Regions from separate parts of the Pseudoalteromonas sp. MMG006 genome, predicted to be linked through region 2. Evidence: predicted binding sites of a transcription regulator. Region 2 holds the regulator's gene; each other region holds the start of a gene.
The links. Region 2 encodes LexA, which represses DNA repair genes until DNA is damaged. Its sites were predicted from a motif close to TACTGTATNNNNATACAGTA; they were not measured.
Positions count from the first base shown of each region.

Region 1: J8L73_RS12185 (LexA family transcriptional regulator) is a predicted target of LexA. The motif match lies at 3,291-3,310, and genes of this name have one in related genera.
Region 3: J8L73_RS11710 (SulA-like leucine-rich domain-containing protein) is a predicted target of LexA. The motif match lies at 3,185-3,204, and genes of this name have one in related genera.
Region 4: J8L73_RS17740 (S24 family peptidase) is a predicted target of LexA. The motif match lies at 3,614-3,633, and genes of this name have one in related genera.

Region 1 is NZ_JAGJEJ010000011.1:113,976-119,312, forward strand. Features, by position in the region: gene J8L73_RS12165 (DUF4760 domain-containing protein) at 1-548, shown strand, start outside; gene J8L73_RS12170 (hypothetical protein) at 903-1,736, shown strand; gene J8L73_RS12175 (DUF1640 domain-containing protein) at 1,814-2,236, opposite strand; gene J8L73_RS12180 (hypothetical protein) at 2,243-2,539, opposite strand; gene J8L73_RS12185 (LexA family transcriptional regulator) at 2,558-3,184, opposite strand; gene J8L73_RS12190 (YdaS family helix-turn-helix protein) at 3,338-3,556, shown strand; gene J8L73_RS12195 (hypothetical protein) at 3,553-3,798, shown strand; gene J8L73_RS12200 (DUF1889 family protein) at 3,776-4,087, opposite strand; gene J8L73_RS12205 (hypothetical protein) at 4,184-4,477, shown strand; gene J8L73_RS12210 (hypothetical protein) at 4,488-4,901, shown strand; gene J8L73_RS12215 (DNA N-6-adenine-methyltransferase) at 4,911-5,337, shown strand, end outside.
Region 2 is NZ_JAGJEJ010000014.1:70,834-76,170, forward strand. Features, by position in the region: gene J8L73_RS13635 (cytochrome c oxidase assembly protein) at 15-545, opposite strand; gene ctaD (cytochrome c oxidase subunit I) at 545-2,137, opposite strand; gene coxB (cytochrome c oxidase subunit II) at 2,137-3,279, opposite strand; gene lexA (transcriptional repressor LexA) at 3,758-4,375, opposite strand; gene J8L73_RS13655 (PaaI family thioesterase) at 4,553-4,993, shown strand; gene J8L73_RS13660 (hypothetical protein) at 5,004-5,337, opposite strand, start outside.
Region 3 is NZ_JAGJEJ010000011.1:1,617-6,953, reverse strand. Features, by position in the region: gene J8L73_RS11725 (hypothetical protein) at 213-971, shown strand; gene J8L73_RS11720 (NCS2 family permease) at 1,074-2,366, opposite strand; gene J8L73_RS11715 (SEL1-like repeat protein) at 2,485-2,949, shown strand; gene J8L73_RS11710 (SulA-like leucine-rich domain-containing protein) at 3,230-3,664, shown strand; gene J8L73_RS11705 (YchJ family metal-binding protein) at 3,703-4,182, shown strand; gene J8L73_RS11700 (diguanylate cyclase) at 4,216-5,133, opposite strand.
Region 4 is NZ_JAGJEJ010000027.1:4,768-10,104, reverse strand. Features, by position in the region: gene J8L73_RS17755 (hypothetical protein) at 1-954, shown strand; gene bcp (thioredoxin-dependent thiol peroxidase) at 1,197-1,682, opposite strand; gene J8L73_RS17745 (Y-family DNA polymerase) at 1,898-3,178, opposite strand; gene J8L73_RS17740 (S24 family peptidase) at 3,181-3,603, opposite strand; gene J8L73_RS17735 (hypothetical protein) at 3,797-4,099, shown strand; gene J8L73_RS17730 (pentapeptide repeat-containing protein) at 4,691-5,337, opposite strand, start outside.

The DNA of each region.
Region 1 (5,337 bases), on a different contig from region 2:
TTTATACGTTACGAATTAATAGCAATAAAGCAATAGAAAAAAATACTATAGAGGCTATTGAAAATGGTAAAGGTAAAATAGGTGCTGAATTTCTATTTATTACAAGTTATTTGAAAAAGCATCAATTATGCGAACATGAGGCTTTAAGTGAATTGGCCCAACGTTATACTCAATATGAAGAAATAGCTGGAATAACAAAGACTTTAAATGAACTTGAAAGTATATGTAGTAATGCATTATCTGGATATTATGATTGGAATATAATTGTAAAAAATAGGGGCGCAACAATTATAAACGTCTGGGAAAAACTAAAGCCTTACTTAGAGGAGCGTAGAAGAATACAGAAAGCATTAATTTCAAAAGATTACCCCACATTAAAACACGACAAATTTTTACCATTTCACTCTATAGAAAAAGCATATGATCATTTGAGAAAAGATCCATATAATAATCGAAAAGAAGCCAAACTTTTAGCTTTAGCGTCTTTATGCTTACTTATACCTTGTTCACCAGCTCTAATAGCTATTTATTTTAATTTATTTTTGTAGATGTTTATTAACAGTAATTTACATAATATACCTCTCATAAAACAAGTTACTAAACTATCTAAGAAATTAAAAAACTAGAATTGTATTGTATGTATTAATAGGTAAGTAAATATTGGGACATAAAGCCCCAATGTTCTCTATTGTTTATATTATATTATGTTAAGTATCGATAAAATTTCACAAGATATTTTTATATAAAAATAAAATAGCGCTGCTTGTAAATTTAAGATTTCTAGTTGTAGTTTATAGTTCATTTTATAGCTTCTCCTTTGTTGGTTAAACGGTGAAGCTATTTTGACACTATACCGAAAAGCAGTTAATTTGATTAAACGCAAATATTTAAGGAAAAGCACTGTGAATCACAAACCTTTATCGCAGAGCCGGTTATTTTGGTTGACTTTCATTTTGGGAGTCTTGGCAGCAACTGCGACTATAATTGCTATTACTAGTAACAATAACTTTATGCTTTGCACTGATGTTAAATGTTTCTCTAATTTCTTAGAATATTATGCAATCCCAATAAAAATAATATCTGCAACTTTTTTTGTGGCAGGCTTTGTTGCAGTAATTCACCGAAGTAACCAAACACACCATCAAATTGAGCTTACTCACGAACAAAACACATTCTCTAATTTTTATGAGCATAAAAAGCAATTTGTAGATATGCTAGTTCAGTTTAGTGAAGAACATGAAGTCCGTATTACTGGTAAACACAAACTTTATAGTCAGTTATTTCCTTTAAATAACATTGGCGAATTGAGCTTCACCTCAAAAAGTACAAAAGGTAATAGGTCAGAGCTTTATTTTCATATTCAAACATTTAATACAAAGTTAGAGCTTATCAAGGAATGTATAGAATGGAATGATGAGACTCAAAAACTCAATCCTGAAATTTGTAACCAATTAGCAAATTTTTTGATTTTCACTAAGCGGCTTGGCGTTTACTCTACGGATAACTTAATATTGGATAAAAATGATAAAAAGCACTTTAGGAGCATTAACGAACTACCAAAAGACTTTACCGGTTATTTTTATATTGTAAGTGAGCTCATAATGGCGTTAGCTTATTTTAGCTTCTCCAAAGAAGAAGCCGATAAGATAAGGCTTGTTTCAATTAATGATTCTAGGAAAGTGATTAATCAACTGTTAAAAGAAATGCAAAAGAACCCATTTGATGAATGGTTATAGGCAGTAATTGATATTGACGTAAAGCTATTTATTAGCCCGCAAACGCGGGTTTATTTATACCAGGTTTTTATTGGTAATTAACTAAACATATAACGTGCGGCGGCAAGGCCAAGGCCAACGGCAGAAAACACAATGCCAACGCCCCAAATAAGCATTTTAACTTGTAGTTGTGGGATCATAACTTTGATGTCGGTTAAGTCTTTTTTCATACCACCAATTTCAGAGCGGACGCTTTTAAACTCATTGTGCATTTCAGAGCGGACACTTTTAAACTCGTTATTCATATCACTTCGAATAGACTTAAAATCTTCACTATGTCCTCTTAGCTCTGTTTTAATATCGCGAATATCATTTTTAATATATTCAACGTCTGATTCGAGTTTAGCTATTCTGGTTTCCATGTCGCCACCACCACCATTGCCGCCGTGTTTAAAGTCTGTTTTATCATTATCGCGGTTCACAAACAAACCAACAACTTTATTTTGAGTATGTTTATCCATAATATTTTACTTTTTCTTATTATCCATAATTTCTTCTAGTTTTTTTGCATTTATAAATTGCTGGTTACCGCAGTCCTCACACATTACAACATATGATATGAATACGCCTTTTTCTTTGCCGCCAACAATTTTAGGATTAAACACGCTTACCTCATGATCAATAACCACTAAAGCTTCTTCATCACCCAAAATAAGCAGCTCGCCCGTACCGCATAAACTACATGGGTTAACACCAATATGCTCGTTAAAATATTCAACCACTTCATCACGTTTTATATGTGTATAGAGTTCAAAATCATTCATTGTATTATCCTTAACTTTTTAAAGTGACTTACCCGTAAATATAACTTTTCCCACCAACGTGCAATTTCCATTAATTGGGATTAATTGCTCTGGCCAGTTGGGGTTAGCGGCTTTTAGGAATTTGTGGCCACCTTCGATAATTAGCTGTTTAAATGTCGCTTGGTTGTCGTCGTCTAGGCGGGCTACTACGTACGAACCGTGAATGCACTCGGCTTCAGGGTCTACAAAAATTAAATCACCCTCATCAAACTTTGGCTCCATGCTAATACCTTGCACCTTTAAAACAAAGGTTAGGTCACTGCAATTAACAGGGCACATATAACGCTCTGCGTCATACGCTTTAATTTCACTTATTTCTGACCAAGCGCCAGCTTGTACCCAGCTGATAAGTGGGGCGGTGGCTTTGATTGTTGGCCCTGGTAATACATTACTGTTGATATCTTTGCTGTCACCAATGCCAAACTGTAAAAACTCAGGGGGACACTCTAAAGCTTCAGCTAATGCCTGAATATTGCGCGGATTTTTAGTGGTTCCATTTTCGATTTTTTGTAGTGACTGTTGTGCAATGCCTATCATTTCAGAGAGCTTAACTTGAGTAAGTTTAAGCTCTTTACGTCTTTCTTTTATTCTATTTCCGATGCTCATGAGTAGTCCTTTATCATTCAATCAACATATTTAAAGTTTAAAAATACAGTTAAATTACAGTTTTTAACTATTTTACAGTTAAAAAGGGTATTGACAACCACCTATAAACTGTACTTTAATACAGCTACAAACTGTAATTTAAGGTGTTGAACTATGAATAACATCACTAAAGCTGTAAAAATCTATGGTGGGCAAACCAAATTAGGCAACGCCTTAGGTGTAAAACAAGCTTCTGTGTGGGATTGGATGAATAAATTCGGTCAAGCCCCAGCGAAATACATTCCACGTATTTCAGAACTAACTAACGGTGAAATATCGGTAAACGATTTACTAGCCGATCATCAAAAAAGCAAAAAGGAAGATGCAGCATGAGCACAGAAATTGAAGTAGACCCAATTGATGTAATGGATATTAGCGAGCGGACAGAAGCGTTAATGGATGATGAGCGTTTTACTATGTCAGAAAAAGTGGCAATGGCAGCATCAGATTATAAACGTGCGTTAAGCCATGATTACTTTGCCGCTGCGCATGGTGGAGTAGATAAGTTTAAAAACCAGCTTTTTACACTGGTAGATATGTGGTTAGAAGATTTTAACCCCGGTGAGATTGAATGATTTTATCAGCGGTGGTTTCACCCCAGCTTATTGGGCGAACAATTTTAACGGGACGACCATCGTTAATGCGCTGTGCTATGTCGGCTAGTTTTTTGGCGTGTTTTTCAGGCCAGTTGTTCTCGATAGCCAGCGTGAGTACTTCATCTTCATTTAAGGTAATGCCTTTTTTGTGGAGTGCTTTAAATAAGCATTTTGCTTTTGAGTCGTCAACTGGATGGGTGAGCCCATTTGCAGGCGTAAGACTGCTTGAAAGCGCTTTTATGCAGTCGCACAAGATTGGGTTTGGCATAGGTTTTTCCTCTTTGTTTTGGTTGGTGGTTTTTCGCACTTACAACTTACCAGAACAAAGAGGGATTTTAAATAAACAGGTACAGGAGTGTGCAGCATGAGCACTGAACAACAAATTATTTTATTAGATATTCATCCAGATGCTAAAGCTGTGCTGTTTGCACTACTGCAAGAAAACAACCAACTACGCACTGAGCTTGAAGAGCAAAAAGACCGCTTGGTTAGCACTGTTGAAGCATGCGAGGTACTAGGCTGTGCCCGTAAAAAGTTTTGGATTTTGTCGAAGTTGTCTGATTTTCCTAAATCAATTCAGTTTGGCAAAACTAATCATTATCGCTTAAACGAGCTAATTAAATTTAGAACGCAGCACCAACAAAGCGTAAATAACTAGGAGCATAACTATGGCAAATGCAGCATTAGAAATTGCAAAAAAACGCGGTATTACAGGCGTAAATAAACAGCCTGAAAAAACTCAGTTAAAAGTTGTTGATGTAAAACCAACACCAAAGGGGCTTACTGAGATTAAAGGGCTATTTAATAGCGATCGTCATACCGCTGAATATGTTTATACGCACTTGAGTAAACCGCAGCAAGTAATTGTGTGTTATTCGGCAGGGCTATCTAAAAGTGACTTGGAAAGGAGCTATCACCAATTTGACCGTGATAAGCGCCTTAAAATACACCAAGCTATTTTACAGCTTCAAGAAATAGTAACCGCCTTTGTTGATGCTAATGCCATGACACCAAGCCGATTTTTACAAAAGCGAGATTTTAGCATTGCTAAAAACACTCAAAAAACAGAACAAGCACATTAAGGATTAGCCATGACTCCCGATCAACTAATCAATCAAGACAGTGGCAATGTTGAGTTTTATACGCCTGATAAAGTTTTGAAGTATGTACACCAAATGTTTCCGGTTATTGATTTAGACCCTGCAAGTTGTGCTGTGGCTAACAAGTCAGTAAAAGCAACGTGTTACTTAACCAAAGATGACGATGCATTAACAAGAAATTGGATAGCTAATACTGTTTGGTTAAATCACCCATTCAATAAAGGTGAAATAGCATGTAAGCCAAAATGCGTTAAAAAAATATGTAACGACCCGACTTACAGTAAGTATCGTGGCCATTGTATTACCGAAGACATAGCCAGCAACGGCGATTGGATTGATTACTACTTAGACCAATACGCACAAGGTAATTTTAAAGAAGCAATGAATATCACCTTTGTTAATAGCTCAGAGGCATGGT
Region 2 (5,337 bases):
ACTAGACATGCAGGCTAGTTATTGCTCGCTACTAGCTGCTCACTAATATCAAATACGGTGTACGATAAAGTTAGCTCTTCTATATCGCTTGGTAATGCGGTATCGACATAAAAAAGTAGTTTAAACTCAAGTTCTTCCCCTGCTTTTAGTGGTTGCTGATCAAAGCAAAAACAGGCAATTTTATGTAAATACTTAGCCGCTTTACCGGGAGAAACCGAGGGCACAGCTTGCATTACTTTATCGAGGTTACTGTTATTTTTAGCGCTAAACATTACCTCACGCATAGCGCCGGGTTTAACAGCAACACTGTATTCTTTTGACTTAACAACAAATGGCGCGCCACTTTGCGCATGGGTTGTAAAACTCACCGCTACCTCGCGGTTTTGAGTTACTTGTGTACTTAGCTTTGCTTTCTCAAGCGATGGCTTACCATTTAGCCCTGTTACATCGCAAAATACGTCGTATAAGGGCACTAAGGCAAAAGCAAAAGCAAACATACCTATGCAAATAAGCACTAAGCGTTTAAGTAGCGGCGCGTGAGTCATTACTTAATTTCCGGTGGTGTAGAAAAGGTATGATACGGCGCTGGCGATTCAACTTCCCACTCTAAACCTTCGGCACCATCCCAAACTTTTGCAGGCACTTTATCGCCACCTCGGGCGCACTTAATTACCACGGCCACAAATAAAAGCTGCGATAAACCAAATGCAAACCCACCAATACTTATAATGGCGTTAAAATCGGCAAACTGCAGCGCATAATCGGGAATACGCCTAGGCATACCGGCAAGTCCTACAAAGTGCATAGGAAAAAATAGTACGTTTACACTGACAAGTGATAGCCAAAAATGCCATTTGGCCAAAGTAATATTAAACATATTACCGGTCCATTTAGGCAGCCAGTAATAAGCACCCGCCATTATCGAAAAGATGGCCCCGGTTACTAATACATAGTGAAAATGCGCCACCACAAAGTACGTATCGTGATACTGAAAATCAGCAGGTGTAATGGCTAACATCAGCCCAGAAAAGCCCCCTAAGGTAAACAGCACAATAAAGGCAATACTAAATAGCATGGGGACTTCAAAGCTAATTGAGCCTTTCCACATAGTGGCTACCCAGTTAAATACTTTTACTCCCGTTGGCACCGATATAAGCATCGTTGCGTACATAAAAAATAGCTCGCCAGCCACCGGCATACCTGTGGTAAACATGTGGTGAGCCCACACAATAAAACTAAGTAGTGCAATGGATGAGGTGGCGTACACCATGGACGCATAACCAAATAGTTTTTTACGTGAAAAGGTAGGTACTATGGTCGATATAATGCCAAAAGCTGGCAAAATCATGATGTATACTTCAGGGTGACCAAAAAACCAAAATATGTGCTGAAACATAACCGGGTCGCCACCGCCGGCCGCATCAAAAAAGCTAGTAGCAAAGTATTTATCAGTGAGCACCATGGTCACAGCTCCCGCAAGTACAGGCATAACAGCAATTAACAAAAATGCAGTTATTAGCCATGTCCACACGAATAACGGAAGCTTCATCCATGTCATACCCGGGGCACGTAAATTAACTATGGTCACAATTACATTGATTGCCCCCATAATTGAGCTGATACCCATAATATGAACGGCAAATACAAACAACGCAGTATTATCGTTACTGTAAGTAGTTGAAAGTGGGGCGTAAAAAGTCCAGCCGAATGCAGGGCCACCGCCAGGCATAAATAAAGAAGCCAGCAGGATTAAAAATGCGAAGGGTAATATCCAAAAGCTCCAGTTATTCATTCTTGGTAATGCCATATCTGGCGCGCCAATCATTAATGGCACCATCCAGTTAGCAAGGCCAGTAAAGGCTGGCATAACGGCACCAAATACCATAATCAAGCCATGTACAGTGGTCATTTGATTAAAAAAATGAGGCTCAACTAGCTGTAACCCAGGTTGAAATAATTCAGCCCTAATGACCATGGCCATAGCGCCGCCAATTAAAAACATCGTCAGCGAAAAAATTAAATATAAACTGCCAATGTCTTTATGATTGGTTGTGTAAAGCCAGCGCTTAAAGCCTTTTGCAGGATGGTGACCGTGGTGAGCTTCATTGGCATTAGATTTTTCTACTATGCTACTCATTAGTTCGCCTCCCCATCAGCATCAAGTGCTGCCTGAATTTCACTAGGTTGAATTACATCACCCGTATCGTTACCCCACGCATTGCGTTTGTAGGTAATTACTGCCGCAAGTTGCTTTATTGATAACTGTTTATCAAAAGCTTGCATTGCAGTACCAGGGCGACCATGGATCAAAACATCTATGTGATCTTTTATATCACCCAGCACAATGGGGCTGCCTTTAAGTGCAGGAAATACGCCTGGTAAGCCCATGCCCGTTGGCTGATGACACGCGGCGCAACCTGCCATATACACTTGCTCGCCTAAAGTCATTAACTCTTCTTTTGGTAGCGTTTTATCAAGCAGTGCTGCATCGGCTAATGCCGCTTTTTGCTTTGCTTGTTTTGCATCGGCAAGCCAAGCGTTAAAATCTTTCTGCGATTTAGCCTCAACCACCACTGGCATAAAACCATGATCTTTACCGCACAGCTCAGCGCACTGTCCTCGGTAAATACCTTCTTCGTTAATGTTGGTCCATGTTTCGTTTATAAAGCCGGGGTTGGCGTCTTTTTTAACGGCAAAATCAGGTACCCACCAAGAGTGAATAACGTCATCTGAGGTCATTAAAAAACGTACTTTTTGATTAATTGGCAGCACTAATGGCTTATCAACTTCAAGCAAGTAATTTGGGTTTTTATCTGCAAGGTTGGCTATTTCATCTTGAGGGGTAGATAAAATAGAATAAAACGCGACGTCCTCCCCCATATATTCGTAATGCCACTTCCACTGCGAACCCGTAATTTTAATGGTTAAATCAGCTTTGCTGGCATCTTCCATTGCAATAAGTGTTTTAGTGGCAGGGATTGCCATGGCAATTAAGATAACAAATGGAATGGCAGTCCAAAGTATTTCTACTTTAGTGCTTTCATGAAATTGGGCAGGTACCGCCCCTTTAGATTTACGATGATGAATAAGTGCCCAAAACATAATGGCGAACACTATCACCCCAATCACACAACATATTAAAAATATGGTCATGTGTAGCTGATATACATTATTGCTTATATCGGTTACGCCTTTGCGCATATTGTATTGGCTATTTGCCATTACATGCTGCGAAAAAACAATCAATACAAGCCACACGGTAGAGGTCAGTTTACCCATGTGACGGCTCCTTTGATGCTATTGCGAGTGCAAAGCGAAGAGGCATACGGCTTAAACGCCTATTCGTTATTTTTATTATTTAACCAATCTTATTTGTGTAATTAATTGGTAGAGCTGCACCAACAAAGGGTATGTATTGTGTGTGTGCTCAAAACTAAAAGTTGTGAGTTATTGTTGGTTCAGCACATTAATGATTAGCTAAAAAACATACAACAAGCAAGCTTTAGTATAAAAAACAACCTACTCATATTTTGAATTTACCTTAATTAGACCAACATAAATACAATTTAATAATCAAAAAACGAGTAAAAATAGGGGGTGTATCACATGAAAGAAGAGTTAACTGCGAGTGCAAAAAAGTTTACAGCTTAAATACCTATATAGCTGTTTTAGTATTGCTAAAAGGTGGGTTTTTAAAACAAAAATGCACACTAAAAAGTGCGCATTTATAAATTTACTATCTAATATAGGCTAGAAATTACATCCAATCGGCGTTTCTAATTACGCCTACTGCTAAGCCTTCAATATTAAAAGACTCATTTTCAAGGTCTACTTCTATTGGCGTAAACTCTTCGTTTTCGGCGTGTAACAATACTTTACGGCCTGCTTTTTCTAGGCGTTTTACGGTTACATCTTCATCTACTCGTGCAACCACAACCTGTCCATTTTCAGCTGTTTGAGTGCGATGTACAGCCAGTAAATCGCCATCCATAATACCAATATCTTTCATACTCATGCCATTTACACGAAGTAAAAAATCGGCGGCAGGTTTAAACATTAAAGGATCTATTTTGCAATGGCTCTCAACATGTTCTTGCGCCAAAATAGGTGAGCCTGCAGCAACACGCCCTATAAGAGGTAAGCCTAATTGCTCTGGCTCTTCTTCTTCAATTAATTGAATGCCACGGCTTGCGCCTGGCTTCATCTTAATTACACCTTTTTTGGCAAGCGCTTTTAAGTGCTCTTCTGCTGCATTAGCACTTTTAAAACCTAATGTTTGCGCTATTTCGGCACGTGTAGGAGGCATACCAGTGTCTTTAATAAAAACTTTAATGAGTTCTAGTATTTGAGCTTGGCGTTTCGTTAATGGTCGCATACAACTGGTTTTCCATACAGTACATTTAACTGTGAGTATATACAGTTAAATAAAAATCGCAAATTTAAATTCTGCTTTGAAATAGCTAAACTAAAAGCATATGTGTACATTTTAGGTATTTATAAAATTCACATTTATAAAGTGCAATAAACTTGGTCTTAATTCAAAGGAGTAATTATGAGTATTTGGCACCAACCCATCACTTTAGAGCTTTGCAAACAGTTAGAGGAAGGCATTAACGGCCAAGGCACATTAATGAAAACCATGGGTATTGAAGTCACAGAAATTGGTGACGATTACCTAGTTGCTACTATGCCAGCAATTCCTGAGCATCATAATCCTATGGGGATGGTTCACGGTGGTGCAAATGTAGTACTTGCTGAAACAGTAGCAAGCTATGCTGCTAATTTTGTTGTCGATTTTACAAAGTTTTATTGTGTAGGGCAGGAAATTAGCGCGAGCCATTTAAAAGCATCTCGCAATGGTACTTTAACTGCAACCGCTAGGGCTTTTCATATAGGTAAACGTAGTTCTGTGTGGGAAATAAAAATAACAAATAGCCGCAATGAGCTGTGCTGCGTATCAAAAATGACCGCAGCAGTTGTAGAGCGCAGATAATTACTTATTATTATTTTTCTATAGGATAAATAGTAATTTCCATACCTGCACCAATCGCAGATATACGTAGCAGTGTGTCTGCATGTAAGGCTTGGTTAAAGCATTTAGGCGACGTGCCCGATTCAAAGCCAATATCAAACGTTCTTCGCGAGCAGCTGAGCCATTGTTTAAGCGCATTACGTGAACACGACTCAATAAGCTCGCACAAATGGTTAATCGCTTTATCTGGTGTTGATATTTCACCTGAGGCTTCAATACGCGCAAGTTGACGATATTCGTCTTTATCATAATGCAAAACCGTCGCGTTTTTCTTTAAGTCTGCCACTAAGGCGCTAATATCATGC
Region 3 (5,337 bases), on a different contig from region 2:
TCTGATTAGTACTCAAGGCTAGCATAATAAATATGCTTGAGGTAGCGATGTTTATTCAGGTTAATCTTATAATCCCTTCGTCTTACAACACTTTAAGAAAGCTAAACCTTAAATAACGGAGTATTTTTAAGTTAATCAACGCAAAGCTACACAGTTAACGTATAATTAATGTAAGATTAGGTAAATTAGATTATGAATCAGAGAATTAAAAGATGATTGTTTCTATCATAATAATACTTATAGTAGCGCTTATAGTAATAGCACTATGGGTTAGTGCTGTGCAACAACACAAAGAAAAACAAGAAGCTGAACGCCGCAAACAGTTAACAAAACAAAAAGCAATTATTGAAGAAACAGAAGAAGCACTTATGAATAGTGCAAATATCCCTTTATCCGAAAATATAATTCGCGCATTACAACGCCGTGTGTATGAAGCTTTAAATACAATGGTTTCAAACTCACCAAATTCTAAAGCGCTTAAAACTCGCTTAAGCGAAGCAAAAACTAATTTATCAAACCCAGTGCAAGGTAATAATAGCGAGTCTTTAGCATTACCGAGTAACGATAAGCAATTGGTAAGCCTGATTCAAGGGATTAAGAAGCTACGTTCAGTTTTACGCTCTGAGCACAGTAAAGGTCGTATTGATAGCCAAGTTTTTGCCGTAGAAGATAAACGGCTTGAAAAATTACAGTTACGCATAAATATTGAAAGCCAAATCAAACGAGGCTTGTCAGCTCGCTCTGCAAATATGGTTGGCTCTGCTAGACAATACTTTGAAAAAGCCTATGCAACGCTTAGTGCTGTTACTTACTCTGACGAATACGTAACCTCAAAACGCCAAGAGGTTGAAGGTTACTTAGAAGCTATTAGTGTTGAGCTTAGAGCCTCAAATGCAAGTGCCCTGAAAAAGAAAGCCGAAGAAGAGCAAGACGAATTAGATGTTTTGTTTGCCCCTAAAAAGAAATGGTAAAATGAGGTTATAAATTATCACCCATTTATCACCTTGCTATAAATATCAAAAAACCCATACAGAGAAATCTGTATGGGTTTTTTATAACTCATGTTTACTTTGTTAAGATAAAAACGCAAATTTGATAATAAATAATGCCGTCAAAACCCACACGCTAATGCTAATTTGATCCTGTTTACCACACAGTACTTTAACCGCAGTGTAAGATATAAAGCCAAGGGCTATACCATGTGCAATCGAAAAAGTAAGTGGTGTCATTAAAAGTACTACCGTAACAGGAATTGCATCTGTCATATCATCCCAATTTACAAACTTTAGGTTTTGTAGCATTAGTACAGCAACGTACAGTATTGCACCTGCCGTTGCATATGCAGGTACCATTTGTGCAAGGGGCGCAAAAAACATCATTAATAAAAAGCATATACCAACAACCACAGCCGTTAAGCCTGTACGCCCACCAACAGATACACCCGCTACGGATTCAATATAAGACGTTGTAGTTGAAGTGCCAAGCATTGCTCCAGCAATTGTTGCAGAACTATCGGCACTTAAAGCACGACCTAAACGCGGCATATTACCTTTTTCATCTGCAAGTCCCGCTTTTTGTGTAACAGCAACCAAAGTGCCCGAAGTATCAAATAAATCAACAAACAGAAATGCAAAAATTACACTTAGCATAGACAGCTCAAAGGCAGCAGCAAAATCTAGTTGCATAAAAGTAGGCATAATTGAAGGTGGCATAGCCATAACACCATGGTATTCAACAAGCCCTAAACTTAACGCAATGCCAGTTACTAATAAAATGCTAATGAGTACACCACTTTTGAAATCACGATATAAAAGTCCTGCGATAACAAAAAAGCTCAATATTGCTAATAATGGACCTGCTGATGTGATATCACCTAATTGAACAAGAGTGGCGGGACTTGCAACAATAATACCCGCATTTTTTAATGCAATTAACGCTAAAAAAGCGCCAATACCTGTTGCAATAGCTCGCTTTAATACCAGAGGTATAGCGTTAATAATCCACTCTCTGACTTTAAAAAGGCTTAAAAGTAAAAATATACACCCCGACATAAATACAGCCCCTAATGCAGCTTGCCAGGTATAACCCATACCTAATACAACACCATAAGTAAAAAAGGCATTGAGCCCCATACCAGGCGCCAGTGCTAACGGGTAATTTGCCCATAACCCCATAATAAAACAGCCTATTGCAGCAGCAATACAGGTAGCAACAAATGCAGCCCCTTGGTCCATTCCGGCCTCAGCGAGCATGGCTGGATTTACAAATACAATGTAAACCATAGTCATAAAGGTAGTAAGGCCAGCCACGCATTCACGTTTAACTGTTGAGTTATTTTCGCTAAGTTTAAATAAGGCTTCGAACATAATAAGCTTGTAATAGTAAAAAGTAGTCAGATTTTATCATAAAAATAATCTTTAACAGGACATTTTACTTTGCGATATACTAAACTATCGAAGCAACTAAAATAACAAATGAATCAATATGCTTAAAACAACACCCAGCGGGCACGACCTAGAACAACAGTTAGATAATATTTTAGGCTTTGTTACTCAACCTGATCACAACCCAGCAGTAGCTAACGCTAAAAAAGATGAACAAAGCACACTAAATAAAGCGCTATATTATTTAAAAAATAAGCAACCTCCATTAGCTGCAAAATGGATGCGCCTAGCGGCAATGGCTGGTAATCAGAGAGCTCAGTTTTACTTAGGATTATTTTTTGTAAAAGGTGAAGGCGTTCCACAAAGTGTTTTTCATGCGGCGGCTTGGCTAAGTCTTGCTAGCAGCCAAGGTTATGAGCCCGCTACTGCTGCAATTAACGACCTAAGAAAGCATATAGAAACTAAACGGTTAAAAGATGCACAATGCTATGCCGCAAGTCTATATGAACAAATTCATCAGCTACAGTACGCACAGCTTATTCCTAATGATCCACAAATCGATTAATCTATTGTGTGCTTAATACTGTATAGAGAATAAAGCACTGTATAAAAATGACTATTCCTACCCAACATAGCTCCTTTAAAAGATTAGCAGATATAAACATTAAAACACGGATAGAACACAGATAAAAAAGCTTAAGGTATTGTTTTATTTATCTTATTTTAAATTTCAATAAATAAAACTGAATAACTGTACAAATAAATAGCAAATATAGCTTGCACGAAAGCACTGTATAAACTACTGTATACGCATACTGTATAAAAACCCAGTGAGTGAGATATTTATGTTACAGCCTATTACCGTAAGAACAGTTAAAAGTTATAAGCAAGATGATAAACGTGATTGTGTAAACTTAATCCAAATCGAAGATGAGATTTCGGCAACGTTTGAGCTTTTAAAAGTGCTGCACCATTATAATAGTTCTAACGCATGGACATTATTGATCGCTCCTGATCACGTTCCTAGCAGAGCCTTGCTCGACTCGTGCTCTATTGATACAAGTAAGTTGCTAGTGATCAGACAAAAGCACCTAGTAAACTTGGAATATGTTTTAAGTTCTGCGTTGAATAACGGTAATTTTGCGGCTGTAATTACTTGGACAGACATAGTTAATAACCAATTGCTTACCCATCTTTCTTTAGATTTAACTAAAACGGCAACAAAGTTATATTGCTTTACAAAAAATACGACAACGACAGAGATACCACTTGCTCAATAAGCTTGATAAAATAATGTTTTAAATTCTGTATTGTTATTATGACCTCATCAGACACCACCCTATGTTTTTGCTGTAGTGGGCTTAGTTATGTCCACTGCTGCAAACCTTTTCATGTAGGCGCAAAGCAAGCTGCGAGCCCTGAACAATTAATGCGTTCTCGCTACAGTGCTTATGTAATGAAAAATGCAAAGTATATTTATCTTACTTATGCATCTGAAAAACAACCTGAAAATCCTATAAAAGAAATTAAAGATTTTGCTGAAAGTTGCCGGTTTATAGGCTTAGACGTAGTAAGTACAAATCACGATGCCACTCAAGGAAAAGTTGAATTTAAGGCACATTACTTTTATCAAAACTTATATTGTGAGCTTCATGAAGATTCGCAATTTATAAAAGAAGACGGTAAATGGCGTTACTTAGACGGGGTTATATTCCCAGTAGCTGATATTAAAGTGAGTAGGAATGATAATTGCCCCTGTGGCAGTGGTAAAAAATATAAAAAGTGCCACAGTGTATGATCATTATAACAAAAGTCATAATTTAAACCGGAGCTAAAAACAAACTTGGTTACGGCCTTTAAACTTAGATTTATACATTTTTTCATCTGCTAACTGTAATGTATTTTTACTGTTTTCACGTGTTTGTAATGTTGCGCCACCAATACTAATCGTTACAAATTCATGCTCTGAGTGTTTATGTAATATACCAAGTTGTATTACATTATTTTTTATTTTCTCTGCTACAAAATTAGCCCCTTTACTACCTGTATAGGGGAGTACAACAACAAACTCTTCCCCTCCAAATCGTGATACAAAATCTGTAGGGCGTTGTAAACTTTTAGTAATTGTTTGGGCAACTAAGTTTAAAACCGTATCACCCTGTAAGTGACCATAAATATCATTGTATTGTTTAAAGTAATCAATATCGATTAATAGCAGTGCGCAGTCTGCATTTTCACGTAGTGCACTTTGTTCTATTTTTATAAAATGGGTATCAAAGTAGCGTCTGTTATAAATTTGAGTCAAGTCGTCAATAAACACTTTTTGATTAAGTAAATCATGTTGAGCTTTAATCATTAAATGGGCCCTCACCCTTCTAAATAATGTCTCTGGATTTACCGGTTTTTTTATAAAGTCTACGGCACCCGCTTCCCAACACGCTTCCTCTTCACTTTCGAGTGATGTAATAAATATAACTGGGATATCTTGTGTTTCGTACGTATTTTTTAGTCTTAAGCAGGTTTCTATTCCATTAATTCCCTCTAAATTAATATCTAATAAAACGATATCAGGTGGTTCTTTCTTACATAGTTCCATGGCCTCTTCACCACTTCTAGAAGTCACAACATTAAATCGTTCAGCCAAAGCTTTTCTTAATATTATTAAGGTTAGTAGTTGGTCTTCAACAATGAGCACCTTGGAGCTTTTTAAACTTAGTTTTAATGCATGATTGGAGTAATTTATTGGCATAATTTGTGATATTAATTTTTATTATTCTACACACACTATAATACTGCTTTATGTTATGCAAATGTAAAAAACAATTGAAAGTAAGTAGTTTAAAAACTGTTTTTGCGTTTAGTCGTGAGCTTTTGCTGATTCACTTAATTTTAAACCATAGTAGCTAAGGCAACCCAGTTAAGTAACACCGCCCACTATGCTTAAAGAGGCTAT
Region 4 (5,337 bases), on a different contig from region 2:
TTGTCTGAAGATAGAGACAGCTTATGTGTGTTAAATTATAGTGGTAAAGACTCAGATTGTCTCAGCAAAGTTAATAATGGCTTAAAGCAAGATAAAGCGGTATTACTGAAAAATATCTCTATGAATGAAGCGGAAACGCTATTAGGTGATGTTGTTTCTCAGTTAGGCTTGCAGGACAACCTTAAAATGCAATCTGCCTTGGCTTCTGTCCATCAACACAGGGAGAGTAAAGGCAAGTATTTTATGAGTGTTAACAAGCGAAGTAACAATCAGTTTATTCCTTTTCACTCTGAAGGAACATCGAAGTCTCAGCTGCAATTGGCTGCTATGTTTTGTGCTGAAAATAGCACCAATGGTGGCACTTCAATCATAGCAAGAGTTAAGCAGGAAGATGATATTTGGCAACAACTAAAAGAATTTAGCGTTAAGGTTAAATTGGGTAGTAAAATACCAAGTCCCCAAGCTATTGAACAAGCAAAGGTTTTCCTCAAAGTTGACTTGTTAAGAGATAGAATAAAACAGGATGATGAAGTTTTAGATCACATTCCAGAGTGTCATCTAAATAATTTGAAGTCTTTGGATATCGTTGGATTCAAGGTTCTAAGCAAGCCAAAAAAGAGTTTCTCTAGGATATTAGGCGAAAAAGTTTATTCCTACTGGGATTCTATAGGTAGTTATGACTTTGCTTCAGCAAGGGAATATTTATCTATGCTTGAGAAAGAGAATCTACTAAAGACAGTTCCTGATCCTACAGATTTAAGCAATCTAGATAATGCTCACAATAGAAGAGTTTGGGATTCTCAGCTGCACTACAAAGACATTTTCGAGTGTAAAGTTACACATAAGCTGAGTAATAATGAACTTTTAATTTTTAACAATATGACTTGGGCTCATTCCTCTACAAGCTGGGAACACGGTTCAGGAAACCGAGCGGTTTACGCAGCTTTTGCTTGATTATTTGCAAAAAAATTAATGCATGTAATTTTCAGTACGGTCCAATCAGATAGCGAAAAAGTGGACGATGCCGATATGGGACTGGAAACAAGCTATGAGCCTATTCATGCTCTTGTATGGTGACCGGATCAAGTTATAAAAAACGGCCATTTACACAAAAGATCTTACAATCTCCCGTATTATTGCCGCAACACATCAAAACTTATCTTAATAATGGCTAAACCTTAAACTATTACATACTATTAGCCTTTCAAGTAATCTAAAACTACCTCGTGGTGATCTTTTGTTTTGAACTTATTGAATACACGCTCGATGTTACCTTTCTCATCTATAAGGAAACTTGTTCGAACAACTCCCATGTTCTCTCGACCCATAAACTTTTTTAATTGCCAAACATGGTATTTCTCACAAACTGAGTGGTCTTCATCTGCAAGTAGTGTGAAATTAAGCTCTTGTTTATTAATGAAGTTTGTAAGCTTTTTAGGAGTGTCGGGGCTAATACCCAAAACTATCACATTAAGTGCGTCAAGTTCAGTTTTACTATCACTTAGGCTGATGCAGTTGTTAGTTTTTGGGTGGATGAGCATCTTATTTTGCATAGAAGACAAATCACACATAAGCGCTTCACCACAATATGGACAAGTATAGGTTCCGCCCACTTGAATCGATTGAGCTGCAATTAAATGGCCTGAGTTATTGATACCAAATGGGACCGGTATTTCGTGCATATTTGTACCTTAATTTAAGGAATTATTTAAGATAGTCTGCTATACATGATTTAATAACATTAAAAAACACTGTAGGTGCATCATGGAAGTGCCCGATTTATCGCATAATTTTAAGCTATTCATGTTGGCTTTTAACATTACCATTCTTTCAATTGGGTTGGGTTATTTTATTTACTCTGGGGTTTATACCTTGGTAGGGTTCTTCTAAATTATCTTTATGCTTTCGCAATAGGTAAATCTGAAAGTTTTGTTGTATAACTCAAAGGTGCTAAATCATCTTTAGGCCGCCAAAACTGAGAGAACCCTTCACTTGCGAGCTTTATTGCACTACGTCCAAATTTTCTATTTATCTCATCAATGACCAACGTTTTTGAGCTAATATTCAGTGGTAAAGTCTCAGATAACAGTTCAAGTTGTTGCATATCATCGTGTAATGAAAGTTCTTCAAAAATAACGCCAGCTTTTTTGTATTTAAACCCCTTCTTATAAATAGCTTTTAATGCAAAGCTTGCATAAGACACCAGTGTTGATGTATCCGCGGTGGGGTAGGGTAGTTTAATTGATTGTGACTTATGATACTGCGGCTCTGCCTGTCTAAATGAATCTGTGTGGATGAATATTGTTATTGCTGATGTGTAAGATTTAAATCGACGAAGTTTAAACGCAGCCTTTGTTGCATGTGTTGTAACAGCTTCAGAAAGCTCCGTAAGCTCTATCACCGGTTTTCCCATACTCTGAGATACGCAAATTCTATCGCGAGAGTCGTTTACATCTTTCAATTCAACCGCAGATTTTCCTCGTAACTCTTCCACAGTACGGGCAAGAACAACTGTGAACGTCTTTTTGATCCAACTAATGTCGGCATTTTTAAGGTCATATCCCGTATAGATTCCAAATTTATTTAGCTTTTTAGTAGTTCGACTTCCAACCCCCCAAATATCCTCTACAGGAGTATGTTTGAGAGCCCAATCAATTTTGTATTGTGAATCTAATACAACCACGCCTTTAGTGTGTTCTTTCCACTCTTTCTTTTTGGCGCAATGACTTCCAAGCTTGGCTAGTGTCATTGTCTGAGATATGCCCAAGCCACAGCCAATACCTAAGTTCCTCTTAAGTGTCCTCTGTATGATGTGCGCGTACTCTTTTATATCCTTTGTATAGTTTATATCGATGCGCCCAAAGCATTCATCAACAGAGTATCGCATTGTATCGAATAGGAAATACTCTAACTCGGTATGAAAACGGTTACTCAAATCACCAAACAGCGTGAAATTACTCCCCCATAAGTGGCCACGATGCGCAGCCACCAGCTGCTTAACTTTAAATGCAGGTTCTCCCATTTTGATACCTAAATCTTTGATAGCTTGATTTCGAGCTACTACGTTACCCTGGTTCGAACTGAGCACTCCAAGAGGGGTTTTATCAAAGTCGTATTGGGGGTTAAAGAGTTGGCAAAACGAAACGTAAGCAGCATTGATGTCGCAAAGAACCCACATAATTAGAATACCTTGATTAAACCAGTGACAACGCCCCAGACTACATGGGTATCCCAGTCATTGTTTTCATCGATATCAATTTCAATTGGCTCGAAGTCGGGGTTTTTACTAATAAAAACGGCTTTGTTGTTTTTTAATTGTAGTTCTTTCACAACAAATTCGTTGTCTAATGTAGCTAATACGATTCGTCCAGTTTTAATTGTTACTGATCTATCTACAACTATTATCGAGCCGTCAGTAATGTCTGGGGACATGCTGTTGCCTGACACCCTGAATAGGAATGTACTACTAGGGCGCTTAATTAGGAGCTCATCTAAACTGATTGAGTCGGATAGGTGATCTTCGCATGGATTGGGGAAACCTGCAGCAACTGAAAAGTCTGCAATAGGTAGTTCTGTGCTTGAAGGGGTAAGTTTGCTAAGCATAATCACAAATTACTGTATAAATAAACAGTGATTTTAGATGTGGATATTCCACATTACAACCAAGAAGTTCCTTTTAGGCTCGCGGTCTATGTGATTTCATCAATTATTAGTTAAATTTAAACCTTTTTCCCAGAATCAAGCGCGATTTAACGCATATGATAGCTTTGGCAAAAATATATGAGCTGGAGTAACTATGGATTTATGTTCAATTTCTTCGGAAGACGGTGATAAAGCTGTTTTCTTTAATGGGGTTTTGATTGCATACTATAATGCAGCAACTGATGAGCCAAACGTGTTGTCTTTTGTTGAAAGTGTTGCTGATAATTTGAGTAGCGCTTCTGGTGCAAATATTAAAAAGGCGAAAATAGACAAAGCTCCTGACTTTGTTCATTGGGAGCAGAGCAAACAAGTGGAGAATATACTTTGGCCTAATAAAACAGCTAAACCTCCTATTTCTGATCTTTTCTCTCCAATCGAGCTAAACTATCAATCATAAACATTCATAACAGTTTATCGCTTGACCGCTAAATTTTGCCTTCGCAGGTGCGGTCAAGCACCCTTTTTATCTAAAGCAGAGGAGTGCTTTATCTCGCGTAAAGCAGGAATGTTTACTTTTGAATAATACATGTTATAATGTAACAATGAATTCAATAAAATATGGAGGATATACAAAGTAACTGCTGAACTACAGTGCAATCTAGTTCGTTCTCAATTGCCCACATTAAAAAGCGTCAAAGTTTACATCTAAATACTTTACCTTTAAGCATTTCAAGGGCGTAAATAATAAACCTTCTCGCACTCATTCTTACTAGGTCATCAGGCCTCGGTGGGTTTTTGTGTGTCCAAAAAATAATAAAGAGGTAATCATTAATGTTAAAAGACCAAAAAACTCAATTCTGGATCAATCTGTTCGTGGCTATATTCTGGCCCTTATTGACGCCATATTTGCTACCGTATCTATCAAACTTACCTGAAATGCTAGTCGTATTATTGGTGGTTAGTTTTGATTTTTGTATTGGATACTTGGCCTTCTTGATTCAAATACTAGAAGTTATTCGCCAATTAATCATCTAACACTTTAATTAATTTAAATTCTGAAGCGATTTCTTAAGCCTAGCCCTATTAAGAATATAAAAACAAATGAAGCGCTGGCATGAGCATAGCTCCAGAGGTAATAATTCGTAGGTATATCAGTTTTAAATAACTGTCCCATCCCAAATTGTCTAGCATCTTTGGAAACGGAAATAAAAGGTGTCATTGTGGCTATTGAAGTCGTAGCCGCGGGTGAAAGTGTTTCTCTCATCTCTAGTTCAGATTTACCAACCAGGTATGAACTAAACAGCATGAATGATAAGAACAACCACAGCAAAGGTCGCATAATGCTTTGGCCATAATTACTTGTCGCTGAGTAGAGTAAATCCAATATTGATTGCGCTGTATTTAGCTTTGTCCATCTTTTCGCTCTCATTTCATCAGCGTGGAACATTAAAGCTTTATCGTGGTTCTTGTTTTGCTCAGCAAGCTCTTTAAGTCTGCAGAGCTTTTCAGCGTCAAGTTTATCAACAACTTTAAGAAAAGGGGTGAATGGAATTGCCTTTTCTCTTTTTAGGTTGCACTTTAGATCACTCAGTTCAGTGTGGTGGTTTAGTTTTGTGCCTCTTAAATCAGGTATACAGTTAAAGTTACCATCAATGATAAAGTCTTTGTCGAACGTACTTCCTTTGAACGAAAGCT